Regions from separate parts of the Paenibacillus sp. FSL M7-1455 genome, predicted to be linked through region 1. Evidence: predicted binding sites of a transcription regulator. Region 1 holds the regulator's gene; each other region holds the start of a gene.

Region 1 (4,037 bases):
TATCGCCCTCCGCCAACAACTGCAGTCGTCCGGGCAGGAGCGGGCCGGCGACTGGATCGCGGCGATCGATCGCATCAGCGAAGATTTGGTCGACGTCAAGGAAACTTGGGACAAGCTCAGCGAATCCCTTTTCGCCCTGATGCCGGAAAGGAATGACGCCGCGCCGGGAGAATCCGGGCAATATGTGCTGAGGCTCCAGCCGTCGAAATGGCCGCAGGAATGGGAAACACTGAAGGCGATGGAGAACCAGATCCATGTGAAAATGAGCGAAATCGTCCGCCGCGGCGAAAAAATGCTGGCCGAATACAAGGAAAACGAAGACGATTACAGCGCGGACAGCCTGATAACGGATCTTAGCGGCCTGTTCAAGGATCTGGCTGCCGAACGCGACGATCTGCGGGCGTTCATGAATCTGGACGATGCCACCGTCGTTTATTGGATGGAGGCAAGCAGCCATTTCCGCAGCAAATCGCTTCAGCTGTATGCGGTTCCGGTAGACGTCAGCAAACAGCTCAAGGAGTTGTTTTTCGATAAAAAGAAAAGCGTTATATTAACGTCGGCTACGTTGTCGGTCGACAAGTCCTTCCAATACATGATCGATAATCTTGGTCTGCAGGAAGACCAGGAGAGCGGCAGGCTGGTATCCGTGCAGCTTCCTTCCCCGTTCAAATACCGCGACCAGGCGTTGCTGGTCATTCCGCGGGATTTCCCGAGCGTAAAAGGAAGCGTCGGCGATCCGGTGTTCGTGGACACGCTCGTGCGGTCCCTGGCCGACGCGGCGATCGCAACCCATGGCCGAATGCTGGTGCTGTTCACCTCGTACCGGATGCTCCGGCAGGTGCACGAACCGCTGAAAAACGCCCTTGCGGGCAGCGATATCACCGTGCTCGGCCAAGGCGTGGACAGCGGCAGCCGCACCAAGCTCATTCGCCGGTTTCAAGACAGCAGCGCTTCGGTGCTGCTCGGTACGAGCAGCTTCTGGGAGGGAGTCGATATCCCCGGCGAAGCGTTGACCTGCCTGGCGATCGTAAGGCTTCCGTTCCAGCCGCCGAATCACCCGCTGAACGAAGCGAAAGCCGAACTTTTGCAGCGCCAGAAGAAAAATCCGTTCATGAAGCTTTCCGTGCCGCAGGCGGTCATCCGCTTTAAGCAGGGCTTCGGCCGCTTGGTTCGTACGGCGAATGACCGCGGAATCGTCATCGTATACGATACGCGCGTAATCGAGTCTTACTACGGGAAATATTTTCTCTATTCCTTGCCGGGGCCAAAGATGGAGCATATGAATACGGAAAAAATGGTTCCCCGTATATCTGAATGGCTTCAAGAAGGTTAATACGACCCTTTTCATAGGATCGAACGATAGAATTTAAGCTGTTAAATAGGGGGAACATGCATGAAATCGGAGAAAATTTCCGAAGCGGTCGTCCGCAGATTGCCTGTATATTTACGTTATTTGAATGATTTGCACAAGCGGGAGGTAGCGACGGTTTCCTCCCAGGAGCTTGGTCAGCGACTGGACCTGAACCCGGCACAAATCCGCAAGGATCTGGCGTATTTCGGTGATTTCGGCCGGAAAGGGATCGGATACGACGTTTCGTACCTGATTGAAAAGATCCGCCACATCCTGAACCTGGATCAGCAGATCAACGCGGTGCTGGTGGGCGCCGGCAACCTGGGACAGGCGCTTTCCAACTACAACTTTTACCTGCGCGAAAACATTAAAATCGTGGCGGTCTTCGACGAAAATCCGAAAAAAATCGGCAAAAAAATCAATACGCTGACGGTGCAGCCGATGGAAGAGATCACGGATACGATCAAAAACCGGAATATCCGGATCGGCATCATTACGGTGCCCGCCGTCGAGGCCCAGAACGTGGCCGACCAGCTTATTGGCGCCGGGATCGAGGCGATCCTGAACTTCGCGCCGACCATTCTGAAGGCGCCGGCCAACATCCGGATCCATGCGGCGGATTTCACGACGGACCTGCTGAGCCTGGCTTATTATTTGAATAACGGAAAGGACGATTCAGCCGATGGCGGAGAACAAGACAAACCAATGGATCATTAAAAACGGCAGCTTTGCCGTGCCTGACCAAGACAAGCCCGTAATCCAGGGCTGCATGGTCATCGAAGGCGACCGCATCGCTTATATAGGGGAAGAAATGCCGGAGCTTGAAAACGATGTTCCCGTATTCGACGGCACGCATCTGTTTTTTATGCCCGGCCTGATCAACACGCACGGGCATGCGGCGATGTCGCTGCTGCGGGGGTACGGGGACGACCTGGCCCTGCAAATTTGGCTGCAGGAGAAAATGTGGCCGATGGAAGCCAAGTTTACCTCTTCCGACGTCTATAGGGGAACGGCGCTGTCGGTGCTGGAAATGCTCAAGGGCGGGACGACCACCTTCCTGGACATGTATGACCATATGGACCAAGTCGCAAAGGTGACCGAAGAGTCGGGAATTCGCGCGTCCCTCATGCGGGGCGTCATCGGGTTATGCTCCGAGGACATTCAGCGTCACAAGCTGAACGAGGCGATCCAGTTCGCACGGGATTGGAACGGCAAGGCGGACGGCCGGATCACGACGATGATTTCGCCGCACGCGCCGTATACATGTCCTCCGGATTTCATCGAGAAATTCGTGCAGGCCGCGTTTGACCTGGATTTGCCGATGCATACCCATATGTCCGAAACGATTGCCGAGGTCGAGCAAAACGTTCGGGATTACGGCTTGCGGCCGGTCGCCCATTTGGAGAAGCTCGGCGTATTTTCAAGACCGTCCCTGGTCGCCCATGCCGTTCACTTAACCGATGAAGAAATCGGCATATTGGCGCGCAACAACGTGGCCGTGTCCCACAATCCGGGCAGCAACCTGAAGCTGGCGAGCGGCGTGGCCCGCGTGACGGATCTGCTCAAAGCGGGCGTAACGGTCTCGCTCGGCACCGACGGCGCGGCCAGCAACAACAATTTGGACATGTTCGAGGAAATGCGTCTTGCGGCGCTCATCCATAAAGGGGTGTCCGGCGACCCGACGGCGGTTCCGGCTTACGAAGCCTTGAAAATGGGAACGGTATACGGAGCGCAATCCCTTTTCCTGCAGGACGTCGGTACCCTTGCGCCGGGCATGAAAGCCGATTTTATCGCACTGAATACCGACCAAGCCCATTTCCTCCCGCATACCGATCTGATTTCCCATGCAATCTACTCGGCTAGCGGCAAAGACGTCGAACACGTGTGGGTGGACGGCAAGCAGATCGTGAAGCATGGCGCGTGCCTGACGATGGACGAAGAGCGCATCCGCCGGGAAGCCCAAGCCGCGTTCGAAGGTCTCTTGTCCCGGTAAGAACGGCCAAAGATAGGGGAACTTATGCTAAAGAACAAAAAGAAATGGATTTTTCTCGGCATCGTCGCGTTTCTGCTGATCGTGTTCGGGCTTTACCGTTATTACATATACGTAACGCAGGATATCCGCGCGCAAGAGACGGCGGCCATTCTGAAGGCCAAACAGGAGACAAGCCTCGTGAAGGTGACCGAAGCCCAAAAATCGGTATGGGATACGATCTGCTGGGCGATCGAAGGGTTGGACAAAGACAACCGTCCGATCATGGTGTGGGTGACGATGGACGAAAACGGCAAAGTGAAACCGGGCGAGGGCGCGGTGCACGAAGAGTTGCTCTCCAACGGCATGTCGGAAAATCAGATCAAGGAAAAAGCGACGAAGGAAATTCCGGACGTCAAAAAGCTGAAGGTCGTGCCCGGGATGTACAACGGCGAATACGCATGGCAGCTTTTTTACTGGTCCAAGGATCATTATTATTATCAATTCTACCGGTTCAGCGACGGCCAAAGCATCGGGGGTCCTTTTACGCTGCCTAACCGTTAATCCGCCTAAACGCATTGATGCGAATCATTAGCTAATAAATGGAAAAGAACCTCATGAAAATGGGGTTCTTTGGCGTGCGCAGGATAATATTTTAAATACTTTCACACATTACCTTCGATTTAGTATATACGATGTGATATACTCTATATTGTG
Region 2 (4,037 bases), 3.7 Mb from region 1:
TGGAAGCAGATTATACAGGCTTCTCCTTGCCAGACGCCTTTGTTGTCGGATACGGTTTGGATTACGCCGAACGTTACCGGAACCTGCCCTACATCGGGATCTTGAAACCGGAAGTTTATTCCCACTAATGGTGATACTCCAGCCCATGGACGTTTTGCTGACGGTTCATGCTAATACCACCTCTGTTGAGATGGTCAGACAGGCTATGGTAAAATAATTAAAGTGTTTTGAGAGGAGGTAGGGGATGAATCGGTTCATCCGGAATTCTGGTTTTTATTTGATTCTTTTTTTAGTTGTGGTGGGCATTGTCCAGTTCGTAAGCAGCAGCGGTGAATCTGCTCACAATCCTAGATACGATGAATTTCGGCAAGAGATTAAGGCTGGCAATGTGAAGGATATCACGGTTCAATTTGACGGTTACGCCTATCTCGTAACCGGTAAATATAATCAAAAACCGGAAGGGGCTAAATCCGACAGCTTCTCAACCTACATTCCGGCTACGGATGCCGCGATCCAAGAGCTGGTGGACGCCAGCGACAAGACCGGCATGAGCTATACCCAGAAGAAAATGGAAGGCGAAAGCATTTGGCTGACGCTGCTCTCCTCCATGATTCCTTTGGTTATCATGTTCATTCTTTTCTTCTTCCTGTTCAATCAGGCACAGGGCGGCGGCGGCAAAGTGATGAACTTCGGCAAAAGCCGTGCGCGCTTATATAATGAAGAGAAGAAGAGGGTCACATTCGAAGATGTGGCCGGGGCCGATGAAGAGAAACAGGAACTTGTCGAAGTCGTGGAATTCCTTAAGGATCCGCGGAAATTTGCCGCAGTCGGCGCCCGCATTCCGAAAGGGGTGCTGCTCGTAGGCCCTCCGGGTACGGGTAAAACGCTCCTCGCCCGCGCGGTAGCCGGGGAAGCCGGCGTTCCGTTCTTCAGCATTTCCGGTTCCGACTTCGTGGAAATGTTCGTAGGTGTCGGTGCATCCCGCGTTCGCGATTTGTTCGAGAACGCCAAGAAAAATGCGCCATGTATTATATTTATCGACGAAATCGATGCGGTTGGCCGTCAGCGCGGCGCCGGTCTTGGCGGCGGCCATGACGAGCGCGAACAAACGCTGAACCAATTGCTCGTAGAGATGGACGGTTTCGGCGGCAACGAAGGCATCATCATCGTTGCGGCGACCAACCGTGCGGATATTCTCGACCCGGCGCTCTTGCGTCCGGGACGTTTTGACCGTCAAATCACGGTCGACCGTCCGGACGTGAAGGGCCGCGAAGCGGTGCTGAAAGTCCATGCACGCAATAAGCCGCTCACAAAAGACGTTAAGCTTGACGTGGTAGCGAAACGCACGACCGGCTTTACCGGCGCCGAGCTGGAAAACCTGATGAACGAGGCTGCCCTGCTTGCGGCACGCCGCAACCGGAAGGATATTTCCATGCGCGAGGTCGACGAAGCGATCGACCGCGTCATTGTCGGTACGGAAAAACGCAGCCGCGTGATCAGCGAACGCGAGAAGCGGATCGTCGCTTATCACGAAGCGGGCCATACCATTGTCGGCTACTTCCTGGAAAACGCCGATATGGTGCATAAAGTAACGATCATTCCTCGCGGCCGTGCCGGCGGATACGTCATCATGATGCCGAAGGAAGACCGCATGCTCGTCACGAAGCAGGAATTGCTGGATAAAGTGACAGGCCTTCTCGGCGGCCGCGTATCCGAGGAACTCTTTATCGGGGAAATCGGAACGGGCGCTTACAGCGACTTCCAGCAGGCGACAAACATCGTCCGCAGCATGATCATGGAATACGGCATGAGCGAGAAGCTTGGACCGCTGCAATTCGGTTCGTCCCAAGGCCAAGTATTCCTTGGCCGCGATCTTGGACACGAGCAAAATTACAGTGATTCCATCGCTTATGAAATCGATCAGGAAATGCAGCGCATGACCAACGAATGTTATCAGCGTTGTAAAGATTTGTTGACCAAACACGCCAAAGAGGTTCATCTCATCGCGAATACGCTGCTTGAGAAAGAAACCCTTGAGCTGGAGCAAATCAAAGAGCTGATCGAACAAGGATACCTGTCGGAAGACGGACCGCGCGACGGCGAAAACGGAGGCTCCTCCGAAAGCGGCGCGCCCGTAATCGACGAGATCGGCGACGTTCGCGTCCGCATTCAAGGCAAAGAGGACAATGCCGACTTGCCGACGAATGAGATTCCGAACGATGCTCCGAAGAGCTCTTCGGACATTCCGAACGATCCGACGAACCCGCCGGCAGACGATCCGAATAACGGAGGCACGCCTCCAGGTACGAAAGCGTAAACCCAGCAGGACATACAAAACCCGGAAGACGACGGCAATCGTCTTCCGGGTTTTTTTGTTTTTGGCAGCTTTACCCCAATGAATACGGAACCGTCGATCACAGCGCATGTTCTGAGCATGAGGTTGTTTTAATTTTGCATGAAGGAGTCTGAGCCAAGCATCATGAAAAATTTTTATTTTTATCATCAAGCCTTTTTGTTGTGAAAGGATGCACGAAACATGCGCCCTATAAGGATTTTTTGGCACGATGGACCTGTTTATGCCGAACTTCCCGCCCAATTGACAGCCCGTGAAACCTTGTGTACATTAGTTGGTAACTGAAAAACCTCGAGGCTTAGACACCTAACTTTGAGAGAATTTTCACAATATTATGGATCATGCGATGACTTTATTAAAGGAGTGGGTTTCTGGTGGAAGCTCTGGCGCTGCAGCATAAAGAGGAGCAAAAACGGGAATTGACCGAGAAGCTGATGCAGCTCAAAAAAGAAAGAAACGCAATTATTTTGGCTCACTATTATCAACGGGACGAAATTCAGGAAGTTGCCGATTTCCGCGGCGATTCCTTTTTGCTTGCCCAGAAAGCCGCGCAAACGGATGCGGAGACGATCGTTTTTTGCGGCGTGCATTTCATGGGGGAAAGCGCCAAAATTTTGGCTCCGAACAAGACGGTTTTGATTCCGGACGAACGCGCAGGCTGCCCGATGGCCGACATGGTGAACGTGGATGGGCTCCGCAAGCTGAAAGCCCAACACCCGAACGCCAAAGTCGTTACATATATCAACTCCTCCGCCGACGTGAAAGCGGAAACGGACATTTGCTGCACGTCCTCCAATGCGGTGAAGGTGATCCAATCGCTGGATTGCGACGAGATCATCTGGGTGCCGGACAAAAACCTCGGCCATTACGTACAGCAGCATACCGACAAAAAAATGATCATTTGGGAAGGTTACTGCAATACGCATGACATGCTGACCGTAAAAGACGTTGTGGAAATGAAAGCCAAACATCCGAACGCCCAGTTCGTCGTGCATCCGGAATGCCGTCCTGAAGTGGTTGCGATGGGAGATTTCGTAGGCAGCACGACGGCGATCATCGATTACTGCAAAAAGTCGGATTGCCAGGAGTTTATCGTCGGAACCGAAGACGGCACGGGCTACCAGCTTCGCATGGACAGTCCGCACAAGACCTTCCATTTTGCGACCAAATATTTGGTATGTCCGAACATGAAGGTAAACAATCTTAAAAAATTGGTGAAGTGCCTGGAAACGATGAAGCCGCAAATTTACGTACCGCCGGCCGTCGCAGACAAGGCCCGGATTTCTTTAGAGCGCATGTTACAAGTACAGTAGCATGCGCTACTCTTTCTCTTAAGACAGGTGAATAATGCAATGATTCCTCAGTATTTGGTTGATTTTGACCTGCAGTCCTTGCCTAGCGTGGAAACCGACGTCATCGTGGTCGGCTCCGGCATTGCGGGCTTGTATACGGCCATTGAGGCGGGGAAAGACCTGAACGTGCTTATGATTACGAAAAACGCCCTTCTGGAGAGCAATACCCGCTATGCGCAAGGCGGCATCGCCGCCGTGACTTCGGAAGACGACTCTCCTGCATACCATCGTGAGGATACGCTGATGGCAGGCGCGGGGTTATGCTCGTCGGCCGCGGTCGATATTCTCGTGAATGAGGGGCCTGAAGGCGTCAAAGAGCTGATCCGGCTGGG
Region 3 (4,037 bases), 950 kb from region 1:
AAGGCCGTTTTGGCCAGACGTTCGTTCAGGCGGAAGCCGAACATTTTAGGGAACCAGTAATGCATGCCGGCCAGTACCCCGAATACCGTACCCGGAATAAGCACATAGTGGAAGTGGGCCACCAGGAACATCGTATTGTGATACTGATAGTCGGCGCTTGCCATCGCAAGCATGACGCCGGTTACGCCGCCGATCGTAAAGATCGGGATAAAGCCCATCGCGTACAGCATCGGAGACGTGAACGAGATTTTGCCTTTGCGGAGCGTAAACAGCCAGTTGAAAATTTTGACCCCGGTCGGAACCGCGATCGCCATCGTCGTGATGGAGAAAAAGCCGTTGACCATGGCGCCTTGGCCCATCGTATAGAAATGGTGCGCCCATACGAGAAAGGACAGGACCGAGATGGCGACCATGCTGACAACCATCGATTTGTAGCCGTACAAATTCTTTTTCGAGAATGTGGAAATAATATCGCTGAAAATACCGAAAGCAGGCAAGATAACGATATATACTTCAGGGTGTCCCCAAACCCAGAACAAGTTGGCCCAGAGCATATCCATACCGCCGTTGGCCATCGTAAAGAACTGGCTTCCGAACACGCGGTCGAACATCATCAGGGCAAGCGCTACGGTGAGCACAGGGAAAGCAAACAAAATAATGACGTTCGTAATCAGTACCGACCAGGTGAACATCGGCATACGCATCAGTTTCATGCCTGGAGCACGCATCTTCAGGATCGTCACGATAAAGTTGACGCCCGTCATCAGCGTACCGATACCGGATATTTGCAGCGCGAGCGAGTAGTAGTTATTGCCTACCGTCGGGCTGAATTCAAGGCTTGCGAGCGGGAAGTACGCGGACCAGCCGGCATCCGGCGATCCCCCGATCACAAACGAAATGTTAAACAGCATCGCTCCCATAAAGAACATCCAGAAGCTGACGGCGTTAAGTCTAGGGAAAGCGACGTCGCGGGCCCCGATTTGCAGCGGAACGACCACGTTCATCATCCCGATGACAAACGGCATCGCCATGAACAAAATCATGATAACCCCGTGCGTCGTAAATATCTCATTGTAGTGCTGGGCGTCCAAAAATTTGGAGTCCGGCGTCGCGAGCTGCGCCCGCATCAACAGGGCGTCGACGCCGCCGCGGAACAGCATGATCAACGCCGACAAAATATACATAATGCCGATTTTTTTGTGGTCCACGGTGGTGAGCCACTCACGCCACAGATAGCCCCATTTTTTGAAATAGGTCAATCCGATCACGATGGCGAGCGATACGAGCACGATGCTGACATCGGCCGCGTAGATCATCGGCTCGCCGGTAACAAAAAATTCGTCCCATTTCATGCAGTTTGTTCTCCTTTCTCCATGATGTTAGTGACCGTGTTCCATGGAAGAATGATCGTTCATGTCTTTCATGTCACCCATGTCCTGCATATGATCCGCTGAATCCTTGCCGGATTCCTTGCTGTCTGTCGAATTGTCCCCGCCATGGCCGTGTTCGGACATATCCATAGGCGGAGCCGAGAATTTCAGGTGCGTGGAGCTGTAAGACTTGCGTCCGACGAAGTCCGTATGCAATACGGAGTTGAATTCCTGCTCGGTCAGCTTCGGAGCGGTTTGCTGCACCTCTTTGACCCATTTCGTGTAATCGGCAGGAGATTGGGCAAGCACCTCGAATTCCATTTGGGCGAAACCTTTACCGGAGAAGTTCGAGTTTTTACCCATGTACGAACCTTCATGTTCGGCGACGAGATTCAGCTTGGTGATCATGTCGCTCATCGCGTATTTCTGTCCGCCGAGCTGCGGAACCCAGAAGCTTGAAATCGGACCGTACGAGTAGAGACGGAACTCGACCGGACGGTGCGTAGGGATGTTGACGTAGTTTACCGTTTCGATGCCTTCCTCCGGATAGCTGAAATGCCATTTCCAGTTGGAAGAGGAGGCGTAGATGACAAGCGGCTTTTGATCCTCATAGCCGGCCGGCACCTTTTCTACGGCATAAGTCGTACGTACGGTAACGACGGACAAAATGGCTACGATGATAATCGGAATGGCAGTCCAAATAAATTCGAGCCATTTGCTTCCTTCCATATGAGGCGGTTCATAATCGTCCGGCGTTTTGCTGGCCCGGTATTTGGTCAACATGAAAATGTACAGGATGTACACGACGATTAACACGAGCGCCATCATCAGAATGGAGAAGATAATTGTATTGGATTGTGTTTTCGCTACCGGCCCTTTCGGATCCAGGACCATCAGTTTCGTATCGCATCCGCTGAGCAGCATGACGACGGAAATAAAAATGAGTGAAAACAACCATCTTTTTTTCTTCACGGGAAACTCCTTTCTAGCATGCCTTAATCGCTGAGTGTTTGGATAATTCGCGAATCCTTATAGCCATAGCATAGTAACTTGTGAAAAAGAAAACAAATACAGTAGAATACATAACTGTAAATAAAATACAATTATTCTGTGATAATCTTCACATTCTTCGCAAAAAAAGGCCAAAAAATCCGATTAAGCTTTGAAAAAGGCTAAATTCGGCGATTTTCATTTTTGTTCAAAATTGAACGGGCGGGGAACGGTTGTGCCAGTTCTGTCACAATTGAAAGGGTTTTAAGCCCGGGGTAAGTCTTTTTTACCCGTGTCCGGCGGTCGCTGAAACCTGCTTGTACCGCGGCATAATGTGCTAAAATAGACATAAATTCGTTTGCCGTAACAAACATCACAATAAGGATTTTGCAATCCTGACCATAGGAGAGGAAGCGCAATGGGAGAGAAACGGACGAACGCAAAAGGGATATTTTTTGACGTGGATGATACGCTTTACGATCATTTGCAGCCGCTAAGGGAGGCGCTTCGGCATGTGCTCGGCACCGGAGAGGACTTTCCGTATGAGGCGGTATATCACCGATTCAGATATTACAGCGACAAGCTTTCCGCCAGCCATGGCGCGGTCAATGCCGCCGGAGCGGAACGGGATTTGCAGGAGATGAGGATCCAAAGGGCCAAGCTGGCTTTGGCGGAATTCGGGATCGCGGTGACGGATGGGGAGGCGGCCCGGATCCAGGAACAATACCTGGAGCGCCAGTTCCGGATCAGCCCGTTTCCGGGGGCAACGGAGCTGATCGGCGATTTGCAGGCGGCCGGTCATGTCGTCGGGCTGATCACGAACGGACCGGCGGAGCACCAGATGGCCAAAATCAAGGCGCTGGCGCTGGATGCCGCCATCCCTTCCGGCCATATTTTCGTATCGGGGGCGGTCGGTTACGACAAACCGGACCCGCGCCTGTTTGCCCGCGTCAATGAACAAACGGGGACGGATCCTTCGCGCTGCTTCTACATCGGCGATTCGTGGCGAAATGACGTGATCGGGGCGCTGGATGCGGGCTGGACCGCGATCTGGTTCAACCACAGGCAGGTTGAGCCCGAAACGGAACATCAGCCGCAGTATACGGCAGGCAGTTACCGGGAGCTTGCCGACCTGCTGCTGGCTTAAAGGATTCAGGGATGAACGAACGAAAACAAAGCAGCCGCATTCCCGCTACGGGGTCGCGACTGCTTTGTTTGCATTTACATCCTATAAACGATTTCTCGTATAAGTTCAGGCAGGTACCGACGCGTCGGCATTAACGTTCCACGGCCGCATCATCAGGCGGCGATTGCGGCGGAACCTGTTTGCGTTTGTACATGAGCCTGGAGACGATGATGCCGATCGCGCCGAGTCCGATGAACAAAATCGCTCTGACCGCAACGGATACGTCCGGCAGGTCGGCGACGATGACTTTGACCAGCGTGAGGAACAGCAAGCCGATGCCCGCAAGCCGGACCATCCGGCGCTGAAGCATGACGCCGCATACGATGACGGCGATGGCGTACACCGCCCACACCGCGGACAACACCAAATGCCGCAGGTCTTTCGTCAGCCCGCCGGTCAGCACGTTGGTCGCCTCGGTAATAAAAATGATCGCAAGCCCGGCATCGATCCACATGAGAATATCCGGCCAGCGGTTGGACAACATCCGTTGC
Region 4 (4,037 bases), 180 kb from region 1:
CGAGCATGGACAAAACGAACGCGCTGATGAACCATCCCGACGTGGCGCTCATTTTGGCGACGGGAGGTTCGGGCATGGTGCGCGCCGCCTACAGCTGCGGCAAACCGGCTCTTGGGGTCGGTCCGGGCAACGTGCCTTGCTTCATCGAAAAATCGGCGGATATCGACCAGGCGGTCACCGACCTCATTTTGTCCAAGTCGTTCGACAACGGGATGATTTGCGCATCGGAGCAGGCGGTCATCATCGAGGAACCGATTTTTGAGGCCGTCAAAAAGAAAATGATCGCAAACGGCTGCTACTTCGTCAATAAGGAAGAAACCGCTAAGCTGACGGCTGGCGCGATCAACCTCGAAAAATGCGCGGTTAACCCGGCCATCGTCGGCCAATCCGCCGTGAAGATCGCGGAAACATGCGGTTTTAGCGTGCCGGCAGGCACTAAAATTTTGGTGGCCGAAATCGAAGGCGTCGGTCCGAAGTACCCGCTGTCCGCGGAAAAACTCAGCCCGGTGCTGGCCTGCTACAAAGTCAAAAACGCGGAGGAGGGCATCCGGCGTGCGGCGGAGGTCGTCGCGTTCGGCGGCATGGGACACTCGTCGGTCATTCACTCGCATAACGAGGAAGTGATATCGGCGTTCGCGGACCGGCTGCAGACCGGACGGATCATCGTCAATTCGCCGTCGACCCACGGGGCGATTGGGGACATTTACAACACGAACCTGCCTTCGCTGACGCTCGGCTGCGGGTCGTACGGCCGGAATTCGACGTCTTCGAACGTCACCGCGGTCAATCTCATCAACATTAAAAGGGTGGCGCGCCGTACCGTGAATATGCAATGGTTCAAAGTACCGGATAAAATTTATTTTGAAAAAGGGGCAACGCAATATTTGGCCAAGATGCCGGACATCAGCCGGATCGCGATCGTGACCGACGAGATGATGGTGAAGCTGGGATATGTCGAAAGGGTCGAATATTTCCTGCGCCAGCGCCAAAATCCGGTCGTTATCGAAGTGTTTTCGGAAGTGGAGCCCGATCCGTCGACGACGACGGTGGACAGGGGCACCGAGATGATGAGACGGTTCCAGCCGGACTGCATCATCGCGCTCGGCGGGGGCTCGCCGATGGACGCGGCCAAAGCGATGTGGCTGTTCTACGAATATCCGGACACCGATTTTTCGAACCTGAAGCAGAAGTTCATGGACATCCGCAAACGGATCTACAAATATCCGCGCCTCGGGCAAAAGGCCAAATTCGTCGCCATTCCGACGACCTCGGGCACGGGATCGGAAGTCACCTCGTTTGCCGTCATCACGGACAAAAACCAAGGAAACACGAAATACCCGCTTGCGGACTACGAGTTGACGCCGGACGTCGCGATCGTCGATCCGGAGTTCGTGTACACGCTGCCGAAAACGGCGGTGGCCGATACGGGCATGGACGTGCTCACGCATGCGATCGAAGCGTATGTCTCGGTGATGGCTAGCGATTATACGGACGGCCTGGCGATCAAAGCGATCCAGCTCGTCTTCCAGTACCTTGAAAAGTCCGCGCTGACCGGCGACAAGATCGCCCGGGAGAAAATGCACAATGCCTCGACGCTGGCCGGCATGGCTTTCGCCAACGCGTTCCTGGGCATCAACCACAGCCTGGCGCATAAATGGGGCGGGGAATACCATACGGCCCACGGCCGGACCAATGCGATCCTGATGCCGCACGTCATCCGCTACAACGCGAAAAAACCGAGCAAGTTCGCGTCGTTCCCGAAATATTCGCATTTCGTCGCCGACGAGCGGTACGCGGAAATCGCTCGCATTTTGGGATTGCCTGCCCGCACGACGGAGGAAGGCGTAAACAGCCTGATTCAGGCCATACGGAAGTTGAACAAGGCGCTTGGCATTGAGGAATCGTTCCAGGAGCTCGGATTTGACGCCAAAGCGTTCGAAGCAAAGGTCGATTATTTGGCGGACCGCGCCTTCGAGGACCAATGCACGACGGCGAATCCGAAGCTGCCGCTCGTATCGGAGCTGGCGGACATTTACCGGAACGCGTTTTACGGGCGGTTCGAAGAATAAGCGAAGCGGGAGCCGGCGGCGGATCGGGGAAGCGTGACGTATTTGCTTGACGACCGCGCCGCCCGCCTATCCCCGAACAGGCTGCCGCCCAATGCGGACCGCATCCTTTGCAGGCGCGTGAAATCGACCTTCCCCTTAGGAAGACCGCCTGCAAAGTGATGTTTATCACAGCCGTTTTGCCGGAAGTTTTTTACACTGGACTTGTAAACGGGGATTTTGTCAAACATCCGAAAAAACGACTTTCGGTCCGCGATTTGATTTATGGAAGCGAAATCGTTTCGTTCCATAAAATGTACCCGGAAGCGGCTGCCATCGGATGCTGCAAAATCCTGAAGCAAGACCGCCGCATCGAGGAGAGCAAGCAGCATAAAAGCAGGATCAGATGGAGCAAGACAATAGCAAGATCAAATTTTCAACTAAGTGAAATAAATCACAAAAAATATCCATCGATGCGGCATTTACATCCTCAAAAACGGAGGGATTCCAATGTCTGTGCTGGAACAAGACGTACAAACCATGCCAACGGGCTGGCGGGGATTCAAAAAAGGGAACTGGACGCGCAAAGTCAACGTCAACGACTTTATCGAGCGGAATATCCGCCCGTACCTGGGGGACGAGGGATTTTTGCAGGGGCCGACGGACGATACGACCGAGCTGTGGAAGATCGTCTCCGATCTGACGAAAAAGGAAAGGGAAAACGGCGGCGTTCTGGACGTCGACGTCCATACGCCTTCCACGATCCTGTCCCACGGGCCGGGATATTTGGACAAAGACAAGGAGCAAATCGTCGGCGTCCAGACCGACGCTCCGTTCAAGCGGTCCATTCAGCCGTTCGGCGGCATCCGCATGATGGTGGATGCATGCAAAGCGTACGGGTTTGAACTTCCGCAAGAGCTGATCGACCTATTCACGAACATCCGCAAAACCCATAACCAGGGCGTCTTTGACGCATACACGACCGAGATGCGGGCTGCGCGCAAAGCGGGCATCATCACGGGCTTGCCCGATGCTTACGGCCGCGGCCGGATTATCGGCGACTACCGCCGCGTTGCCTTGTACGGCGTCGATTTCCTCGTTGCGCAGAAAAAACAGGAGCTGCTCGAGCTTGAGGTGGACGCCATGGAAGAAGACGTCATTCGCCTGCGGGAGGAATTGTCCGAACAAATTCGCGCCCTCGGCGAGCTGAAGCGGATGGCCGAAATGCACGGATACGACATTTCCAAACCGGCGCAAAACGCCAAAGAAGCTTTCCAGTGGCTGTATTTCGGTTATTTGGCTGCCATCAAGGAGCAAAACGGCGCCGCGATGTCGCTTGGCCGCGTATCTTCGTTCCTCGATATTTACATCGAACGGGATCTGGAGGAAGGCACGCTGACCGAAACGCAGGCGCAGGAGCTCGTCGACCATTTCGTCATGAAGCTTCGCATCGTGAAATTCCTCCGGACGCCGGACTACAACGAGCTGTTCAGCGGCGACCCGACCTGGGTGACGGAATCGATCGGCGGGATGTCGGTCAACGGCCAAACCCGGGTGACGAAAAACAGCTTCCGTTTCCTGCATACGCTGTACAATTTGGGACCCGCGCCCGAACCGAACCTGACGGTATTATGGTCGGAGAAGCTGCCGGAAGCCTTCAAAAAATATTGCGCGAAGGTATCGATCGAGACCAGCTCCATCCAATATGAAAACGACGATCTGATGCGCCCGATCTACGGCGACGACTACGGAATCGCCTGCTGCGTATCCGCGATGCGGATCGGCAAGCAAATGCAGTTTTTCGGGGCGCGGGCCAACCTGGCGAAATGTTTGCTGTACGCCATCAACGGCGGCGTCGACGAAAAGTCCGGCGCGCAGGTCGGACCGGAATATCCGGCGATCACCTCCGAGGTCCTCTCGTACGACGAAGTGGTCAAACGGCTGAAGCCGATGATGGAATGGCTGGCAAAACTGTACATGAACTCGCTGAAC

The links. Region 1 encodes Rex, which represses fermentation and respiration genes when NADH is low (regulators of the CRP and FNR family bind a similar motif). Its sites were predicted from a motif close to TTGTGAAATATTTCACAA; they were not measured.
Region 2: nadA (quinolinate synthase NadA) is a predicted target of Rex. The motif match lies at 2,666-2,683, and genes of this name have one in related genera.
Region 3: qoxA (cytochrome aa3 quinol oxidase subunit II) is a predicted target of Rex. The motif match lies at 2,479-2,496, and genes of this name have one in related genera.
Region 4: pflB (formate C-acetyltransferase) is a predicted target of Rex. The motif match lies at 2,488-2,505, and genes of this name have one in related genera.

Annotation. Positions count from the first base shown of each region.
Region 1 is NZ_JBBORO010000001.1:3,746,629-3,750,665, reverse strand. It holds gene dinG (ATP-dependent DNA helicase DinG) at 1-1,333, shown strand, start outside; gene NYE48_RS17170 (redox-sensing transcriptional repressor Rex) at 1,394-2,068, shown strand; gene NYE48_RS17165 (amidohydrolase) at 2,034-3,344, shown strand; gene NYE48_RS17160 (cell wall elongation regulator TseB-like domain-containing protein) at 3,369-3,884, shown strand.
Region 2 is NZ_JBBORO010000001.1:60,271-64,307, forward strand. It holds gene hpt (hypoxanthine phosphoribosyltransferase) at 1-128, shown strand, start outside; gene ftsH (ATP-dependent zinc metalloprotease FtsH) at 245-2,317, shown strand; gene nadA (quinolinate synthase NadA) at 2,728-3,666, shown strand; gene nadB (L-aspartate oxidase) at 3,706-4,037, shown strand, end outside.
Region 3 is NZ_JBBORO010000001.1:4,696,232-4,700,268, reverse strand. It holds gene qoxB (cytochrome aa3 quinol oxidase subunit I) at 1-1,352, opposite strand, end outside; gene qoxA (cytochrome aa3 quinol oxidase subunit II) at 1,380-2,342, opposite strand; gene NYE48_RS21660 (HAD family hydrolase) at 2,779-3,507, shown strand; gene NYE48_RS21655 (DUF2339 domain-containing protein) at 3,638-4,037, opposite strand, start outside.
Region 4 is NZ_JBBORO010000001.1:3,921,644-3,925,680, reverse strand. It holds gene adhE (bifunctional acetaldehyde-CoA/alcohol dehydrogenase) at 1-2,069, shown strand, start outside; gene pflB (formate C-acetyltransferase) at 2,556-4,037, shown strand, end outside.